DNA from 3 places in the Vibrio sp. SCSIO 43133 genome. Region 2 is predicted to be linked to each of the others. Evidence: predicted binding sites of a transcription regulator. Region 2 holds the regulator's gene; each other region holds the start of a gene.
The links. The regulator CRP, encoded in region 2, controls carbon source genes, mostly activating them, when cyclic AMP is high. The targets are predictions, from matches to a motif close to TGTGANNNNNNTCACA.
Positions count from the first base shown of each region.

Region 1: malT (HTH-type transcriptional regulator MalT) is a predicted target of CRP. The motif match lies at 2,201-2,216, and genes of this name have one in related genera.
Region 3: pyrG (CTP synthase) is a predicted target of CRP. The motif match lies at 1,005-1,020, and genes of this name have one in related genera.

Region 1 covers NZ_CP068025.1:1,310,142-1,313,328, reverse strand. The annotation lists gene malT (HTH-type transcriptional regulator MalT) at 1-2,031, opposite strand, end outside; gene JKJ11_RS22740 (glycogen/starch/alpha-glucan phosphorylase) at 2,577-3,187, shown strand, end outside.
Region 2 covers NZ_CP068024.1:3,289,499-3,292,685, reverse strand. The annotation lists gene astD (succinylglutamate-semialdehyde dehydrogenase) at 1-401, shown strand, start outside; gene JKJ11_RS15415 (DUF1338 domain-containing protein) at 414-1,205, shown strand; gene crp (cAMP-activated global transcriptional regulator CRP) at 1,274-1,906, opposite strand; gene JKJ11_RS15405 (phosphoribulokinase) at 2,150-3,019, opposite strand; gene JKJ11_RS15400 (YheU family protein) at 3,145-3,187, opposite strand, start outside.
Region 3 covers NZ_CP068024.1:441,681-444,867, forward strand. The annotation lists gene relA (GTP diphosphokinase) at 1-41, shown strand, start outside; gene mazG (nucleoside triphosphate pyrophosphohydrolase) at 137-943, shown strand; gene pyrG (CTP synthase) at 1,106-2,746, shown strand; gene eno (phosphopyruvate hydratase) at 2,822-3,187, shown strand, end outside.

The sequences.
Region 1 (3,187 bases), on a different replicon from region 2:
TTCTAGCCATTGTTCGATGGAGTCCACGTCACCGCGTGCTTGCCAGTAGAGGAGCAGCGATAATGAGGCGTTTGCGGTCCAATCAACATGGTAAGTTGACTGTTTCATCAGATGTTGGATCTGCTCAATGAACTTAGCGGCTTTATCGAGCTCCCCGCGACCAATTGCGATGCGTGCAATCATTGAGTAGCTATGAAGGTGCTTGCTCGGTGAATGGTTGCCAAGTACATCAAGCCCTTTATAAGCACACTCCTCAGCTTCATCCAATCGGTTCCAGCACCATAATACTTGCGCACGAACACGCAGTAAGAACTCATGCAATGGGACTTGATGTAGCTGCTGTTCTTCGATGAGTTTCAGTGCGCTATCCTGAATTTCGAACGCGGCTTGTACGTAGCCTTGTGCAATCAGAATTTCACTCTGCTGAAGCTGGGCCCACAGTGCTTGGTGATAGACATGGTACTGACGCGCGAGCTTTTCAGTCTGCTGCATCATCGACAAAGCACGGCTAAGCTGACCGATGACGTGATTCACTTCACCCACCACCGAAGTTGCCACGATACGGCTGCGATAAACAGAATGGTCGAGTTCACTCAATGCTTGCTCGGCAAGTTCAAGCGCTTTTTCTGGTGAGTTTTGGTTAATGGCAACTTGAGCTAGCAGCGCGTGGAATTCACCTTCTTGCTTCTTCGAGCGTTCAACGTTGCGCGTTTCCATTTCTTTGTCGGCTTTAGCAATCAGCTCGCCAACATCGTTGTAGCGGTGCTGACTTTGCGCCAACCACGCCTGCAACATACACAGCTTTGGCTGGCTATATAATTGGTCTTGGGTCAGGACCGCAATGGCTCCTTCCAGAGTTGCAAGCTCACCTTGGTTGAACATTTTCCAGCCAAACTCGCTTAAAATTTTCGCAACCAACTCACTGTTATTGGCCAGTTGAGCATGACGCAGTGCTTGGTGAGGCACTTTTTGCTCTAGCCAAGCTTCGGCTGCTGCCAAATGAAGCTCGTGCTCCTGCTGAGGAATACGCGCTTTGCGCTCATGGGATAAGAACTCGGCAAACAGATTGTGGAATCTAAACCAGTTATTTTCTCCCTCAAGTGGGTAGATAAATAGGCCGAATCGGTTAAGAGATTCAATCATGCTTAGCGCATCGTCGCGCTTGGTTAGGGCGATAACCAGACTGTCATTGAAGTGATCGAGTACTGAACACTGCATCAAGAACTTGCGGGTATCTTTATCTAACAGGTCAAACACTTCCTCAACCAAATAGTCCCAAAGGTGTGCATGGTTGAATTGAGAAATAGTCTCGACCGATTGGGCAAGAGTACGTTTTTGGTGCTGTGCTTGTAGTGCAAATAACTGCAATGCAGATGGCCAGCCTTCAACGTAAGTACGCAATGAGTCGGCGGTCTCATTGTCGATATCGCTTGCGAGTCGTTGGCTAAAGAAACGCGTGGTCTCTTCGGTATCAAAAGCGAGTAGCTCGTTGCCAATCTCGATCATTAAGTCACGCACACGGAGGTTCGCTGTGCCTAAAGGAGGGTTACCTCGACTGGTAACCACGAGAGTAACATTATCTGGCATGTGCTTAAGGAAAAAGCGCATCGCTTCGTGAATCTCTTCGTCAGTGATTAAATGGTAGTCATCAAGGACGATATAGCACTCGTTATGATAGCTCGTCAGTTCAGCAAACACTTCACTAAACAGGGAGTGGAGTGAAGAGAATTGACGACGCTCTGCCAAGGTTTGTGCATTTGGACATGTGTTATTCGTGGCTTTGTTGATGGCCTGCAATAGGTAGTTGACGAAGCGGAACGGGTCGTTGTCACTTTCATCGATGCTGTACCAGCCAACGTTTGGTTTATCTGATAGCCATTGAGCTGCCATCGTTGTTTTGCCGTAACCGGCGGGCGAGCGAAAAAGTACAAGCTTATAAAATGGAGCCTGTGCTAGCAGGTCCAATACTCGTGGACGCACAATCGCGTTATGTAAGCGTCCAGGTCGAGTTAGTTTTGAAGGAATCCACATAGATATTTCCTACCAATTTATTATGTTCTACTCCGTCGGGGAGTAGGGAGCGAGTCACCAAAGCTTTTTATTGCACGTTCGATGGTATGAGAGAGTGAGCTCTACATTTATTGATCGAGGGCTATATTTTGATTTTTAAGCTTTTTTCACAGCTACTACGCCTTATAAATGTGATTAATGTCACCTTTATTGCTTGGTGTGGAGTGTGAATGGCCTGTCATGTATACAAAAAAACCTGGTGATTTGCGGCTTTTTTCGAGGCTAATTGTGATCTGAACAGCAGAATTTGTATTTAGTCCGATAAGGGATAGCAAATGTTTCTTAATTAACGCTTAGAGTGAAATGTGAGCTTGGCGTGATCGTTATCACCAGAAAAAACAGAATGGTTAACCGGAATGGGAGATCGATCACTAAGTGGAGGGGAGTACGCCCTCTACGCCCTCCTCACTCATCCTCCATGGAGTCGGAACTAGGAGGATGTTTATGGAAACGTCACCATGCACGATATGGGACAGATGGATAAAAACTTAAAGTGAGATTTCTTAATGAAACCTACTCAGCAAAAACAATTTGATAAAGCTTCTTTCCAAGAAAGTGTTAAAAAGCACCTGTCTGCTACTTACGCAACGACTGTTGAGGCTGCTTCTGAGCGCCAATGGTATCTAGCAATGGGTCGAGCGTTAGCGGAATTAACTACGTTTGACCTTCTTGCCACTGAAGCGGACGAGCGCATCAAAAAAGCAAAAAGTGTTAACTACCTATCTCTTGAGTTCTTGATTGGTCGTTTGACGGGTAACAACCTGATCAGCATGGGCTTGTATGAGCAGATCACTGAAGCAATGGCTGAGCTAGGTCATAATCTTACCGATCTTCTTGAAGAAGAGCGCGACCCATCACTTGGTAACGGTGGTCTTGGGCGTCTAGCGGCGTGTTTCATGGATTCATGCGCCGCTCAAGAATACCCAACGGTAGGCTACGGTCTGCACTATGAATACGGCCTATTTAAGCAGTCATTCAAAGATGGCCGTCAACAAGAAGCACCAGACGCATGGCGCGGTGTAGAAGGTTATCCATGGGAAGTGGCGCGTCCAGAACTTGCGCAAGAAATTGGCTTTTACGGTCACGTTGAAGTTGTCAACGAGAACGGTAAAGAAGT
Region 2 (3,187 bases):
AAGCTGCTTTCGTTACGCCTGCGTTGATTGATGCAACGAATATCGAGCAGCTACCAGATGAAGAGTACTTTGGTCCCTTGTTACAGCTAGTACGCTATGAAACGCTACCACAAGCAGTAGAACTCGCAAACGATACTCGCTTTGGTTTGTCGGCAGGTTTGATTTCGCAAAGCGATGAAGAGTGGCAGTACTTCGTTGACCATATTCGTGCAGGCATTGTAAACCGTAACCGTCAGCTTACTGGAGCGAGTGGTGATGCGCCATTCGGAGGACCTGGTGCATCAGGTAACCTAAGACCAAGTGCTTTCTATGCGGCCGATTACTGTGCATACCCTATGGCGTCCATGGAAGGAGACAATACCGTGCTTCCTGCAACGCTAAGCCCTGGTATTGAACTCTAAGGAACTTCTGTTATGACTGTAGACGCTCTATTTAACCATTTATGGCAAGACTATATTCGCCGTCTTTGCCCTTCTGCTGATAAAGTCCATGCTCTGCTCAAAGAGGATGAAGCGCTGATTAACGACCACATTGCGCTACGTACTTTTAATGTCGGCCCTCTGGGCATCGATTCGTTGGCAAAGCACTTTATCGCTCTTGGCTACAAAGTCTCTGGTGATTATGTGTTTGAGGCCAAGAAGCTCTCTGCGATTCATTTAGAGCATAGTAATGCTGTATTACCAAAAGTGTTTATTAGTGAGCTTAGAGTCGAACTGTGTTCGCAGCAGCTGCAAGATATTGTCGCTAAGCTGGTGGCTCAAGTTGAAGCGGCGAAGTTGGATAGCGCAGACTTCCTTTATGGTGGGCGTCTATGGGACTTGAGTTACGCTGATTTTCAGACGCTAGCCGAAGAGAGCGAGTATGCATCGTGGTTGGCTGCCCACGGTTATGGTGCTAACCACTTTACGGTGAGCGTAAATCAGCTGGATCGTTTTCAGGAAGTCGTAGAAGTAAACCAACATCTTCGTGAGGCCGGTTTTGCTATCAATGAATCTGGCGGTGAAGTTAAAGGTTCTCCTGAGGTGTTACTTGAGCAGTCTTCAACGATGGCGGATAAAGTGCCGGTGATGTTCACCGATGGTGAACAGGCTATCCCTGGCGGCTTCTATGAGTTTGCTAAGCGATATCAAATGGCGGACGGCAGTTACTATCAAGGTTTCGTTGCGGCATCTGCGGATAAGATTTTTGAGAGTACGCACCAATAAATAATAAAAAAGCCACCTCGCGGTGGCTTTTTAGCTATTAGCTTTTGTAAAAGTAACGTCGCTAGAAATTAACGAGTACCGTAAACAACAATAGTCTTACCGTGAGCAGAGATTAGGTTCTGCTCTTCTAGCATCTTAAGAATGCGTCCCACTGTCTCACGTGAACAGCCAACAATTTGGCCGATCTCTTGACGAGTGATCTTGATTTGCATGCCATCTGGGTGAGTCATTGCGTCTGGTTGCTTCGCTAGGTTTAGTAGCGTTTGAGCAATGCGGCCTGTTACGTCTAGGAACGCTAAGTCACCTACTTTTTGGCTAGTCACTTGTAGACGGCTTGCCATTTGAGCAGATAAGCGCATTAGAATATCAGGGTTAACTTGAATCAGCTGACGGAATTTCTTGAATGAGATTTCCGCAACTTCACAAGGAGATTTTGCACGTACCCATGCCGTACGTTCTTGGTCTTCTTCGAACAAGCCAAGTTCACCAATGAAGTCACCTTGGTTAAGGTAAGACAAGATCATCTCTTTGCCTTCTTCATCTTTGATCAGTACCGCTACAGAACCTTTTACGATGTAGTAAAGAGTTTCCGCTTTCTCGCCCGCATGGATTAGCGTGCTCTTAGAAGGATACTTGTGAATGTGGCAGTGTGAAAGGAACCACTCTAACGTTGGGTCGGTTTGAGGTTTACCTAGAACCATATATCTTACTTCCTCTGCAGGGTATGCTTGCTGCTTTCCATATTTGTTAGCAAGCCCGTTGGTTAAGACTTACTAGCATAAAAGCACTTTGAAGATGGCGCAAGCGATCTTCTGTTTCCTAGAAATAGTATCCTTTTTTGCGCCATTTTTCTTGATTTTAATCGTGTCATCAGACCATTTTTCTATACAAAACTGTGCACATGATCACGGTATAAAAAATCATCTACGGTTAAAGCGTGAAAGCTAACCTATTTTTCCAGTTTCTATGAGCTGTTGAAGTATTGGTCTGACGATTAATTCCATCGCAAAACTCATCTTACCGCCCGGTACCACTATGGTGTCATGTCGCGACATGAACGAGCCATCTATCATTGCCAATAGATAAGGGAAATCGACATTTTTGATACCACGTAGACGAATCACCACGAAGCTTTCATCTAAGCTTGGAATGCCTTTGGCGTTGAGTGGGTTGGAGGTATCCACCGTAGGGACGCGTTGAAAGTTAATATGAGTGCGTGAGAATTGCGGGGTAATATAACTAAGGTAATCATCCATTGAACGGACAATAGAGTCGGTAACCGCTTCTCTGGAATGCCCTCTATCGCGAGTATCACGAACAAATTTCTGAATCCACTCCAAGTTGACTATCGGCACCATGCCGATAAGTAAGTCGACATGTTGAGCTGCGTTTACCTCTCCGTCGACAACACCACCGTGTAAGCCTTCATAAAACAGTACATCGGAATTTTCAGGCAGATCTTGCCAAGGCGTGAATGTGCCAGGCATTTGATTGTATGGTACAGCTTCATCAAACGTATGCAGGTAACGACGGAACTGACCTGTGCCATTTTGTCCGTAGTTGCGGAAGAATTCTTCTAACGCAGGGAAGTCATTTGCTTGCGGGCCAAAGTAACTGATGTGTTTTCCTTGCTCTTTGGCTTTGCGGATCTCGATATCCATTTCTGGACGAGTAAAGCGGTGAAAGCTGTCACCTTCAATAAAAGCGGGCTTCACGCTCATCATGTTGAACATTTTGCGAAACGCTTCTGACGTTGTTGTTGTACCTGCTCCAGAAGAGCCGGTCACCGCAATAATGGGGTGTTTTGCAGACATAACACTTCCTGTGTAATGATAGTTATAATTTTGTTTTGCTAACCCTATGAACCATTTAGACGTTGTTTGCTCATTTAGGTTCAATAGCGTTTTACTATAGCACTAGATTGTCATGCTCACGTCATTTACATCGAACGACGTAGCTGAATATCGACGGTTTCATGTAAT
Region 3 (3,187 bases), 750 kb from region 2:
AACAAATTAAAGACGTCATGAGTGTGAAGCGCTTGGGTTAAGCAAGACTCAAGTGAGCGTTATACTGACGTAATCACATCATGTTGAACAATAATAAAAGGTTGGTTTTCCAACCTTTTTGTTTAGGAATCTAACTATGTCTCAACCCATTGAACAACTTCTCACTATTATGGCTCAGCTTCGAGATGAGCAGCATGGCTGTCCATGGGATCGCAAACAGACCTTCGAAACCATCGTACCGCACACCATCGAAGAAACGTTTGAAGTGGTCGACGCTATTCATAACCAAGACTGGCAAAATCTAAAAGAAGAGCTGGGCGATCTGTTGTTTCAAGTGATTTTTTATAGCCAGATGGCAAAAGAGCAAGGGTTATTTGACTTCAACGAGGTTGTTGAGGGATTGAATGACAAGCTCACTAGACGTCATCCGCACGTTTTTTCTGATGTGGAATTTGCAGATGAAGCCGCTATCAATGCCAATTGGGAAGCTGAGAAAAAGAAGGAAAAGGCTGAGGTAGGCAAAAACGAAGAAAGTATTCTAGACTCAATACCACAATCGTTACCTGCACTTTCAAAGGCCAATAAAATCCAGAAACGTTGCGCTAAATATGGCTTTGATTGGGATGCGTTAGGACCTGTAGTTGACAAGGTTCAGGAAGAAGTTGAAGAGGTGGTTCAGGAAGCGATTCAGGTTGATGTTGATGAAGAGAAGCTGGAAGAAGAGGTCGGAGATCTATTGTTTGCCGTAGTGAATCTTTCTCGACATTTGAAAAAAGATCCTGAGGTTGCGCTGAGAAAAGCGAACAATAAATTTTCTCGTCGCTTTAAAGGTGTTGAGGCAAGGGCTGGCGAAGATGGTAAATCCCTTACAGACTTTAGCCTTCAAGAGCTTGACCAGTTTTGGAATGACGTAAAAAAACAAGAAAAGTCCTCGGATTTGTGAACCGCTTCTCATTGGTGTAAGTTTCTACAATTGATTTGAAGCAAAAAATAAAAATTTTGAATGTGATAAGTTTCACGTTGTGGCGGTAAAGGGCTTCTGGTATATTTGCATCCCGTCCAGAAGAAATCCATTTTCCCTCATTCAACCAACTTCAGGTTAAACATGACGACAAATTATATTTTTGTTACTGGCGGGGTAGTATCCTCTCTAGGTAAAGGTATTGCAGCAGCATCTCTTGCAGCAATTTTAGAAGCACGTGGTCTTAAAGTGACCATGATGAAGCTTGACCCTTACATCAACGTTGACCCGGGCACAATGAGCCCAACTCAGCACGGTGAAGTGTTCGTCACGGAAGATGGCGCTGAAACTGACCTTGACCTTGGTCACTACGAGCGTTTCATCCGTACCAAGATGACAAAACGCAACAACTTCACTGCTGGTCGTGTTTACGCTGATGTTCTTCGCAAAGAGCGTCGTGGTGACTACCTAGGTGCAACTATTCAGGTAATCCCTCACATTACTAATGCTATTAAAGATCGCGTGATCGCTGGCTCTGAAGGCCACGATGTCGCTATCGTTGAAGTTGGTGGTACAGTTGGTGATATCGAATCACTACCGTTTATGGAAGCCATTCGTCAGTTAGCCGTTGAGCTTGGTCGTGAGCGTGCAATGTTTATGCACCTAACTTTGGTTCCTTACCTAGCAGCAGCTGGTGAAGTGAAAACCAAGCCGACTCAGCACTCTGTAAAAGAGCTACTGTCTATCGGTATCCAACCAGACATTCTTGTTTGCCGTAGTGATCGTATGATCCCTGCAAACGAGCGTAAGAAGATTGCGCTTTTCTGTAACGTTCAAGAAAAAGCGGTAATCTCAATGAAGGACGTAGATTCTATCTACAAGATCCCTCAACTAATTAAAGCGCAAGGTCTAGACGACCTAGTATGTTCACGCTTTGGTATCTCTGCTCCAGAAGCTGATCTTTCTGAGTGGGAACAGGTAATTTACGAAGAAGCTAACCCAACGGCTGAAGTAGTTATCGGTATGGTAGGTAAATACATCGAACTACCAGATGCTTATAAGTCTGTAAACGAAGCGCTAAAACATGCAGGCCTTAAAAACCGCCTGAGTGTGAAGATTAAGTACGTTGATTCACAAGACGTGGAAACAAAAGGCGAAGAAGCGCTAGCTGGTCTAGACGCAATCCTTGTACCTGGTGGCTTCGGTGACCGTGGTGTTGAAGGTAAGATCCTTGCTGCAAAATACGCTCGTGAAAACAAAGTACCTTATCTAGGCATCTGTCTAGGTATGCAAGTGGCACTTATCGAATACGCGCGTAACGTTGCGGGTATGGAAGGTGCACATTCAACAGAATTTAACAAAGAGACTAAATACCCTGTGGTAGGCTTGATCACAGAGTGGGTAGATGGTGAAGGTAAAGTTGAAGAACGTACCGAAACGTCTGATCTTGGCGGTACAATGCGCCTTGGTTCTCAGCTATGTCACCTAGAAAAAGGGACAAAAGCGTACGAACTATATGGCAACGCTAAGATCCATGAACGTCACCGTCACCGTTACGAAGTGAACAACGTACTTCGTCCACAGATTGAAAAAGCAGGTCTTAAAGTTTCTGGTCTGTCAGCAGACAAGAAACTAGTTGAAGTGATTGAGAACCCAGCTCACCCATGGTTTGTAGCTGCGCAGTTCCACCCAGAGTTCACTTCAACGCCTCGCGATGGTCACCCGTTATTTACAGGCTTTGTGAAAGCGGCGGGCGAATTCCAGCGCGGTACTGAAGAAAAGTAAAAGGATACGGGCGGTTGCGAAGGTTGTGCGGCTGCCCTTAATTTTGACATTTATATTCAATGAGAGGAAACATTAATGTCTAAGATCGTTAAAGTTCTAGGTCGTGAAATCATCGACTCACGTGGTAACCCAACTGTAGAAGCTGAAGTACACCTAGAAGGCGGTTTCGTAGGTATGGCGGCAGCTCCATCTGGCGCATCTACTGGTTCTCGTGAAGCTCTTGAGCTACGTGACGGTGACAAAGCACGTTTCCTAGGTAAAGGTGTTCTTAAAGCTGTTGAAGCTGTTAACGGTGCAATCGCTGAAGCTCTAGTTGGTAAAGACGCTAAAGCTCAAGCTGAGATCGACCAAGTGATGATCGACCTTGACGGTACTGAAAACAAGTCTAAGTTCGGTGCGAACGCTATCCTAGCAGTTTCTCTAGCAAACGCTAAAGCAGCA